DNA from 3 places in the Micromonospora sp. WMMD1128 genome. Region 2 is predicted to be linked to each of the others. Evidence: riboswitches for the same ligand, from Rfam matches in the RefSeq annotation. Region 2 holds a riboswitch; each other region holds the start of a gene.

Region 1 (3,270 bases), 2.0 Mb from region 2:
GACGGCCCGTCCGCGGTGTCCGGGTAGAGCCGGAAGCCCCCCGCCGCGCACTGCTGCCGGACGAGGAAGTCGACGGTGTCCTGCGGGACGTCACCGCTGCGGGCCAGGCCCAGCACGGCGAAGGACTGGTCGAAGGTGTTGCTGGCGTCCGGGCCGCTGTCGGCGGTGACCCGGCTGGTGATCCGGCCCCGCTGGTCACCGGTGCCCGTCGGGGAGACCAGCGACAGGGTCTCGGCCCGCAGGTCGTACCCGCCGAAGTCGGTGGGGTCGGCGCCGGCGGCGGAGGCGGCGTAGAGCAGCTTCGCGGTGGCCCCGCCGTCGGTGAAGCCCTCGATGCCCCACTCGTCGTAGCTGTTGTAGGCGCGCACGTGCGCCGCGACCTGCGCCGTGGCGGCCTGGCGGGTCGGCGTGTCGACGCCGGTGGCGGACAACGCGACGACCCCGTCGATGGTCAGGCCCCAGTCCGGGCCGCCGAACGGTCCGGGCAGAATCCCGTCGGTGAACTCGCCACCGAGCCAGGTCGCGGCGTCCCGCGCGGCGGCGGCGTCGGCCGCGGCGGGAGCGGCCAGCACGGTCATGGGCGTGGTGAGCGCGGCGAGTGCCGCCGCGACGGTGGCGGCGAGGCCGGTGCCGAGTCGCCGGGGCCGGGACATGGGCATGAGGGACGCCTTTCGCAGAGCGGTCGGGGAGAACTCCGGAGAGCACCCGGGACGAGCGCCCGGCCGCCTTCCGACGCCGGGGCGGTGACCGGCACCCGGTGCGCTGCCGGTCACCGCGCCGGTGTGGATCAGGGAGCGGTGATGCCGGGCGCCGCGCCGGAACCGAACGCCCAGCCCTCGACGCTGCCCGGGGCGGGGTTGTAGCCGGCTGCCCCGGAGGAGCTGTAGGACCAGGCGCCGCCGGGCGACGCATGCCAGTACGACCAGTACGCGGTGGCCGGCGGGGTGTTGACGCACGGGTCCGTCGCGGCGGTCGGCTTGCCGTTGATGCGGCAGACGAACGCCAGCCCCCAGCGTTGGGTGCCGGTGACGGTGAACCCGGCGCCCTGCAACGCGGCCAGCCCGGTGGCCGGGTCGCCGAGCGCACAGCCCACCTGGACGCCGCCGCCGAGGGCGGCGTAGTCGACGACGACTGTGACGCCGGAGGTGCCGGTGCAGGCCGCCGCGTGCGCGGCCTGCGGCGCGGGCTCGACGGCGATCAGGGCGACGGCGGCCAGCGCGGCGGTCAGCAGACCGGCGAGCCGGGCCCGGACGGTGGACGGGCGGAGGGCGAGGGCGGCAAGTGTGCCGCGGAACAGGGCGAGCGGGGATTGCCGGCTCAGGCGAACGACCATCGGTAGCGCCTTTCCGGCCCGGCGGTCGTCAGAAACCCGGTCGCCCGGCGGTGCGCGGGGTCGACCGGGACTCCGACCCGTGGGCCACGACGGGTGGGGAGCGGATGCGCGCGTACGCCGGGTATTCGGGCTCACCGCCGGGTGTCTGCCACCTCGACGGCCTACCGTTGCGGGCCAGCGCCGGACTTCGACCGGACTTCCCCCGCACGGACGCGCGGTGTGTTCAGTTGTGGCCACAGTCTGTCCGCACCGGATTACCCATGTCAATCGTCCCTGCTCGGGGTGGTTGACGTCGACGACTCCGGTCCGATGGTCTAGCCTACCAGTTAGGTAAGGCTAACCTTTCTTGAGGAGGTCGGGACCATGCGCCCCAGCCCGGCGGAAATCGTGCGTACCCTCGTCGCGGGCTGGCTGCCCGCCCTTGTCCACCTGGCCCGACACGCCGGGCCGCACCAGGTCCGGCACGCCACCGACCCGGACGGCCGGGTGCTGCTGCTGGTGCCGATCGTCAGTGATCTCGCCGCGGCGCTGTCGCCGCCGGACGGGGGTGCCGACGTCGCCACCGTCCTCGACGTGCTCGACCTGCCGCCCGCCGCCGGCGCTCCCTCCCTCGGCCGGGCCTGGATCTCCGGCTGGGCGAAGCGGCTGGACGGGGACGAGGCGCGCCGGGCCGCCGTGGACTTCGCCGCCACCCAGCCGACCGGGGACCTGCTCGACGTGGGCCGCCGGTTCCGCCTGTACCGGTTCGAGGTGGCCGAGGTCCGATGGGAACACGCCGGCGGTGTCCGCCGGATCGACCCGGCGGCGTACGCGGAAGCCGAGCCCGACCCGCTGCACGCGGTCGAGGCGGAGTTGCTGGCCGACCTCGCCGACCACCACGCCGAGCAGGTCGCCGGCCACCTGCGCCAGCGGCTGAAGCTGTCCGGCGGCGAATCGCCCCGGGTGGTCCGCATCGACAGGTACGGGCTGCTCGTCGCGTACGGCCGGCCCGGCGCGACCCGGCGGATCCGGCTCGGCTTCGAGCGGCCCGTCGCCGGCGTCACCGAACTGTCCCGGCTGCTGCACCCGATGGTCTGCGCCCGGGCCGTCGCCTGACCCCCACCGGTTGATCGCCGGCCGGAGGTGCCGGCGGCGACCGCGGTGCGTCGTTCAGTCGGCGCCGGATGCGTCCGGAGCGGCCGTCGCGTCGACGGAGGCGGTTGCCGACCGATGGCGGGACCGCAGGAGTTGGATGCCGATGGGCAGGACGGAGATGAGCACGATGGCGATGAGGATGAGCTCGATGTGCGATGCGACGAAGCTGATCTGCCCGAGGAAGTAGCCGAGCACGGTCACGCCGGTTCCCCACAGGACCCCGCCGAGGACGCTGTAGGTGACGAAGGCGCGGTAGTGCATCCGGCTCACCCCGGCGATGACGGGGGTGAAGGTCCGCACGATCGGCACGAAGCGGGCCAGCACGATCGAGCGGGCGCCGTAGCGGGCGAAGAAGGCGTCGGCCCGGCGCACGTTCTCCTGCTTGAACAGGCGGGAGTTGGGGCGACGGAACAGGCTCGGGCCGACGCGCTTGCCGAACAGGTAGCCGGCCTGGTCGCCGATGACGGCGGCGACGGCGGCGAGCAGGCAGACGAGCCAGAGCGGTTGGTGCAGGTAGCGGCCGTCGGCGACGAGGAGTCCGGCGGTGAACAGCAGCGAGTCGCCGGGGAGGAACAATCCGATGAGCAACCCGGACTCGGCGAAGACGATCGCGAGGATCCCGATCAGCCCGAAGGTGGAGATCAGCCATTCCGGGTCGATCAGGCTGGGGCCCACGGCGAGTGTCGCCTGAGGCGTGGACATGGCATGACCTCCGGAACGAGGGGCGGGGGGTGGTGCTCAGGCGGTGGTGCCGAGGCGGCGGCCGGTACGGCGGTCGTAGGCGCGGCCGACGACGCCGATGG
Region 2 (3,270 bases):
GCGGCGTCGCCGCCAACAGCCGCGTGCGTGCCCTCGCCGGACACCGCTGTCACGCCGCCGGCGCGTGCCCGCACCCCGACTCTGTACCGACAACGGCGCCATGATCGCCGCCATCGGCGACCTCCTCGTCCGCGGCGACGTCGCGCCGTCACCGCTGATCCTCGGCGCCGACCCGAACGCCGCCCTGACCCGCGCCACGATTGCTTGCGCCGGCCGGCACCGGTGCGAACGACGCTCAGGTAGTCGGCGTGAGCGCCGCCCCACCAGGTGACGGCATGTCAGCCAACGGCCAGCCGGACGCCGAGTGCGATGAACGCGACCGCACAGAGCCGGTTGATCCGCCGCGACCACCGCCGGTCGGCCAACCGGCGGGCGAGCCGGCCGGCGCCCGCGCCGAGGGTGACGTCCACGGCGAGCTGCACGGCGACGAACACGGCGCCGAGCAGGACGAGCTGCGCCGTGACGTCGCCGGTGCCGGGGTCGACGAACTGGGGCAGGAACGCCACGCTGAACAGGATCATCTTGGGGTTGAGCAGGTTCGTCACCAGGCCGCGCAGAAACGCCCGACCGGGCGACGCGCCACGGTCCGGACCGGTGACGGCCACCGGATCGCGGTGGCGCGAGGCCCGGACACCCAACACGATCAGGTACGCGGCGCCGGCCCATCGGATCGCCGTGAACAACGTCGGCGACGCGCTGATCACGGTGGCCAGTCCCCCGACCACCGCCGCCACGTGCACGGCCTCCCCCGCGGCGACGCCCAGCGCGGCGACGACGCCCGACCGGGCGCCGTAGCGGGTGGCGTTGGCCAGCACGAACATCATGTCCGGACCGGGCGTGACCATGAGGACGACGATCGCGGCGAGGTAGCCGGCGAGGGTCGCCACGGACAGTCCGAGCATCGCTCAGCCCTCCCCGGCGCCGTCGAGCAACGCCCGCCGCAGCGCCAGCCGGTGCTCCCGCCGGATCTGCGCCTCCCGGTAACGCCGCCGGTCCCCGTCGGTCTCCGGCAGCAGCGGCGGTACCGGACGGGGATCGCCGTGATCGTCCACGGCCACCATCACCAGATGCGCCGTCGCCACGTCGACCGGCGGCACCGCCCGGTCCCACCGGTCCGCGCTGACCTTCACCGCCACCTCCATCGAGCTGCGGCCGGCCCAGGTGATCCGGGCGTCGACGTGGACCACGTCGCCCACCCGGACCGCGCGCAGGAAGGCGGTCTCGTCGATGGCAGCGGTGACCGCCGGGCCGTCGGAGTGGCGCGCGGCGACCACCCCGGCGACCGAGTCGATCAGGTTGAGGATCCGGCCGCCGTGCACCGTACCCATCAGGTTGGTGTGGTGCTGGTCCATGATCTGCGACAGGGTCAGGTGCGACGCCGACGGTGGTCGGCCGGCGAGCGTGATGGTGTCGGGCACTGTGCGGGTCCGTCCTCGATGCAGCGGACCGCCGACCGGAGGGCGCGCGTCGAGGACACGCCGACGGGTCGCGTACGACGGGTCACCCGCCCGGCCCACCCGCGAGGTCGACGGCAGCGCGCACCGGTGGTGCGCGCGGCGCGGGCAGGTCTTCGGACTCGCGGGCATGACCGGTCTCGGTCACCTACTGGCCGTCGCTTCCCAGGCCGGTGGCCCAGTGCTTCGTTGACGGCGGTCGTTCCCACTCACCGCTGCGGGGCAGTCCCGGACTTCCACCGGGTTCCCTCTTACGACACCCGGCCGTCGCCGACCGGATGAACCAGCGCTGCCGCCATCGTAGCCAGTCGTCCGAACGCGGCCGGTGTGGCAGGTCGGGGCGGGTGACGCCGGTCTCGTCGCGTCCTGATCGGTGCCGTCGAGGTGTCCCGCGACTCGGACACGCGACGGCCGGATGGGTGCGCGAAGGATCTGCGGGCCACCCACTGGACACCGCGCGCCGAGGCCGGTCGAGTGAGCGCCGCCGCGGTGACATTCCGGGCCGTCACCTGCCGGTACGGCCGCAGGACCACGGTGGACGCGGTCGATCTGGTCGTCGGTCCGGGTGAGCACGTGGCGTTGACAGGCCCAACGGCTCCGGCGAGACGACCCTGCTGCACGCGGCGCGCGGCCTGCATCCCCTGGCCGGCGGCGGTGTCGGTGTACACCGGTTTGCGGCGCGGCGCGGAGTGGGCTCGACGCAGGCGGGAGGTGGCCTGGGTGCCGCAGCGCCTCACCGCGGGCCGGTTCCCGCTGCTGGTCGACGAGTTGCTCGACAGCGGTGGCGGGCCCGGGGCCGTGCGGGACGCCGCCGCTGATCTCGGTGTCGCGGGGCTGGGCCGCCGCCCGTCACCGGCGCAAGATCCTCTACCTCAGAGAAGACCACATCATCGCGAGACTCGCCGACCATCCTCGCCTCGCCAGCGGCATCCAAGCTCCACACGACCTGGTCACGCTCCTGCGCAGAAAGAAGATCACCATCATCTGCGACCAGGAACACTGCACACCAACCCACAGAAAAATCCGCGCAGGTCAACCTGCGCGGATTTTGATCGATATGTGGTAATGATGTGTCCGAGGGGGGACTTGAACCCCCACGAGTTTCATTTGTGCACCAATCCGGGTGCACATGCTCATAGCATACGGTGCAACCAACCTAAGTTCAACTTCGCTTCGCGTGTCGGCTAGATCACACGACGAATTGAGGCGGTCGCGCCGACCTACACCGCAACTCTTCATAGGTGTACTAAGAGGTCCTAACTTAATGATGTTGGGCGTAACCGATCGGACGTGAGGGTCGTTTCGTCTGAACGTGAGGAGGGGTGAGCAGCCGCCGTGGATCGTCTCGGATGAGTTGTGGGCCGAGATCGCGCCGCTGCTGCCACCCCGCCCACCACGCCGCAGCCGGTATCCGGGGCGTAAGCCCCTCGATGACCGGAAAGTGTTGTGCGGGATCTTGTTCGTGCTCTACACCGCGATTCCGTGGGAGTACCTACCTCAGGAGTTGGGGTTCGGCTGCGGGATGACCTGCTGGCGCAGGCTGCGGGACTGGAACCAGGCCGGGGTGTGGCAGCGGCTGCACGAGCTGCTGCTGGCCCGCCTGCATGGCGCGGGGCAGTTGGACCTGTCGAGGGCGGTGATCGACGGCTCCCACATCCGGGCGCTCAAGGGCGGCCCAAAACCGGTCCGAGCCCGGTCGACCGCCGCAAACCGGGCTCGAAACACCACGTCATCACCGACGCCGGCGGCATCCCCCTCGCGGTCACGCTGACCGGCGGGAACAGACACGACTCCACCCAGACCACCATCCTGCTCG
Region 3 (3,270 bases), 680 kb from region 2:
TACTCGGAGATCGCGGCGAGCTGGCTGTGGGTGCTGGCGCTCGGCGGCGTGGTGCTGTGGTGGCGCCGGCGCGCGGCGGGCCGGTCCCGGGCCCGGCACCTGCTCGTGCCCGACCTGTCCGCCGCCCGGGGCGTGCGCCGGACCCGGGGCTGGCACGCCACCACCGGTGTGTGGCTCGCCGTCGGCCTGCTTTTCCTCTCCGCCACCGGCCTGACCTGGTCCCGCTACGCCGGGGCGAACTTCGGCGCCGGGCTGGACGCGCTGCGGGCCCGTACCCCGGAGATCTCCACCGCGCTCGCCGGCGCGCCGCCGGCCACCGGCGGTGGCGAGCACCAGCACGGCGGGGCGGCCACCGCGACGGCGACGGACCCGGCGACGTACGACCGGGTGCTCGGCGGCGCCCGCGCCGCCGGCCTGTCCGGCCCGGTCGCGATCACCCCGCCCGGCGAGGCCGGCGCGGCGTGGACGGTCGCCCAGACCGACGACAGGTGGCCGGTCGGGTACGACCGGGTCGCGGTCGACCCGGCCACCGGGACGGTGACCGCGCGCAGTGACTTCGCCGACTGGCCGGTGCTGGCGAAGCTCAGCAAGCTCGGCATCCAGGCGCACATGGGCCGGCTGTTCGGGCCGGTGAACCAGATCCTGCTCGCCGCGCTCGCGCTCGGCCTGCTCTGCGTCGTCGTCTGGGGCTACCGGATGTGGTGGCAGCGCCGACCCACCCGCGCCGACCGCCGCGCGCCGCTTGGCGCGCCGCCGGCCCGCGGGGCGGTACGCGGGCTGCGCTGGTGGGCGCTGCTTGTCGGCGTGCCGGTCGTGGTGGCGCTCGGCTGGGCGCTGCCGTGGTTCGGTGGCCCGCTGCTCGGCTTCCTCATCATCGACGCCGTGGTCGGGTTGCGCCAACGTCGCCGCCGCCCGGCGGTCCCGGTCTCGCCCGCCCCGGCCGGCAGCTGACGCGCGCGCCGGGGTGTTAAGCGGGGGCCCCGCCTCCACCGAATGCGTTAAGCGGGGCCCCTTCCTTCGGGTTGACACGCCGGGGGGCGACATGTGGTGTTGCGTGCGGGCCTTCATCGCCATATATGGTGGTGCCGCAGCTGGTTCGGCCGCGCCTTCGGGGGTGGTCGAGGCAAGAGGGAACCCGGTGCGAGTCCGGGACTGCCCCGCAGCGGTAAGTGGGAACGACCGCCGTCATCAGCACTGGGCCACCGGCCTGGGAAGCGACGGCCAGTAGGCGACCGAACCCGGTCCGGCCCGCGAGTCCGAAGACCTGCCAGCGCGCCGCGCGCCACCGCGCGCGGCGGTCGAAGGTCGCGCGGGACGACCGACGCCAGCAGCCGGGCCGGCCGTCGTGCCGCGCCCGTTGGCGTTCTCCCGCCGTCCGAGGCCATCGCCAGTGACAGCGAGGAGAGGTCATGACGGTCGTGCGGGAGAGCCCTCCGGAGCAGCGCCGGTCGGCGATGCGGGTCCGCAAGCGGGACGGCGACACCGAGCCGGTCGACGTCAACCGGATCGTGCGGGCGGTCGAACGCTGGGTCGCCGACCTGGACCAGGTGGACCCGTTGCGGGTCGCCACCAGGACGATAAGCGGGCTGTACGACGGGGCGAGCACCGCCGAGCTGGACCGGTTGTCGATCCAGACCGCGGCCGAGCTGATCGGCGAGGAGCCACAGTACTCGAAACTGGCGGCCCGGCTGCTTGCCGCGTACGTGCACGAGGAGGTCCGCGGGCAGCAGGTGGCGACCTTCAGCCAGTCGATCGCGTACGGGCACGCCCTCGGGCTGGTCGGTGACGACACCGCCGCGTTCGTGGCCCGCCACGCCGGCGAGCTGGACGACGCCGTGGACCCCGCCGGCGACCTGCGCTTCGAATACTTCGGACTGCGCACGGTGGCGGACCGCTACCTGCTGCGGCACCCGGAGTCGCGGCTGGTGGTGGAGACACCGCAGTACTGGCTGCTGCGGGTGGCGTGCGGGCTGTCGCACACGCCGGCCGAGGCGGTCGGCTTCTACCGGCTGATGTCCGCGCTGGCCTACCTGCCCAGCTCCCCCACGCTGTTCAACTCCGGCACCCGGCACACCCAGATGTCGTCGTGCTTCCTGGTCGACTCGCCGCGCGACGAGCTGGACTCGATCTACGAGCGCTACCACCAGGTGGCGAAGCTGTCGAAGTTCTCCGGCGGCATCGGCATCTCCTGGTCGCGGGTACGCGGCCGGGGCGCGTTGATCCGGGGCACCAACGGGCGCTCCAACGGCATCGTGCCGTTCCTGAAGACGCTCGACGCCGGGGTCGCGGCGGTCAACCAGGGCGGCCGGCGCAAGGGCGCGGCCTGCGTCTACCTGGAACCGTGGCACCCGGACGTGGAGGAGTTCCTGGAGCTGCGGGACAACACCGGCGAGGAGTCCCGGCGGACGCACAACCTCAACCTGGCCAACTGGATCCCGGACGAGTTCATGCGCCGGGTCGAGGCCGACGAAGACTGGTCGCTGATCGACCCGTCCGACGCCCCGGAGCTGCCCGACCTGTACGGGGAGGCGTTCGACGCCGCGTACCGGGCGGCGGAGAAGAAGGCGGTCCGCACGGTGAAGGCCCGGGACCTGTACGGGCGGATGATGCGCACGCTCGCGCAGACCGGCAACGGCTGGATGACGTTCAAGGACGCGGCGAACCGGCTGTCCAACCAGACCGGCGAGCCGGGGAACGTGATCCACCTGTCCAACCTGTGCACCGAGATCCTGGAGGTCAACGACGACGCCGAGACGGCGGTGTGCAACCTCGGCTCGGTCAACCTCGGCGCGCACGTCACCGCCGACGGCGTCGACTGGGAGAAGCTGCGGGCCACGGTGCGCACGGCGGTGGTCTTCCTCGACCGGGTGATCGACATCAACTACTACCCGGCCGCGCAGGCGGCGGCGTCGAACCCGCGCTGGCGGCCGGTAGGGCTGGGGCTGATGGGTCTTCAGGACGCGTTCTTCACGCTGCGCCTGCCGTTCGACTCGGCGCGGGCGCGGGAGCTGTCCACCCGGGTGCAGGAGGAGATCTTCCTGACCGCGTTGGAGACGTCCGCCGGGCTGGCCGAGCGGTTCGGCCCGCACCCGGCGTACGACCGGACCCGGGCCGCGAAGGGCGACCTGCACCCGGACCTGTGGGGCGCGGAGCGGGCGCGGACCGCCCGCTGGACGGCGCTGCGCGAGCGGATCGCCGCGCACGGGCTGCGTAACTCGCTGCTGGTGGCGATCGCGCCGACCGCCACCATCGCCTCGATCGCCGGCTGCT

What was found. A riboswitch is a leader RNA that binds a small molecule or an ion and turns the genes downstream of it on or off. The one in region 2 is predicted to bind cobalamin.
Region 1: linked by a shared signal. The riboswitch ahead of O7602_RS30495 (hypothetical protein) and the one ahead of O7602_RS08980 (acyl-CoA thioesterase) in region 2 are both predicted to bind cobalamin.
Region 3: linked by a shared signal. The riboswitch ahead of O7602_RS11735 (ribonucleoside-diphosphate reductase subunit alpha) and the one ahead of O7602_RS08980 (acyl-CoA thioesterase) in region 2 are both predicted to bind cobalamin.

Annotation. Positions count from the first base shown of each region.
Region 1 covers NZ_CP114902.1:6,719,530-6,722,799, forward strand. Annotated here, with positions in the region: gene O7602_RS30490 (cell wall anchor protein) at 1-653, opposite strand, end outside; gene O7602_RS30495 (hypothetical protein) at 788-1,333, opposite strand; cobalamin riboswitch at 1,432-1,570, opposite strand; gene O7602_RS30500 (DUF2470 domain-containing protein) at 1,697-2,428, shown strand; gene O7602_RS30505 (VTT domain-containing protein) at 2,483-3,169, opposite strand; gene O7602_RS30510 (phosphatase PAP2 family protein) at 3,206-3,270, opposite strand, start outside.
Region 2 covers NZ_CP114902.1:1,892,864-1,896,133, reverse strand. Annotated here, with positions in the region: gene O7602_RS08985 (LysE family translocator) at 279-902, opposite strand; gene O7602_RS08980 (acyl-CoA thioesterase) at 906-1,418, opposite strand; cobalamin riboswitch at 1,544-1,757, opposite strand; one part of gene O7602_RS08975 (IS5 family transposase) at 2,794-3,130, shown strand; one part of gene O7602_RS08975 (IS5 family transposase) at 3,130-3,270, shown strand, end outside.
Region 3 covers NZ_CP114902.1:2,570,459-2,573,728, reverse strand. Annotated here, with positions in the region: gene O7602_RS11740 (PepSY domain-containing protein) at 1-951, shown strand, start outside; cobalamin riboswitch at 1,076-1,287, shown strand; gene O7602_RS11735 (ribonucleoside-diphosphate reductase subunit alpha) at 1,410-3,270, shown strand, end outside.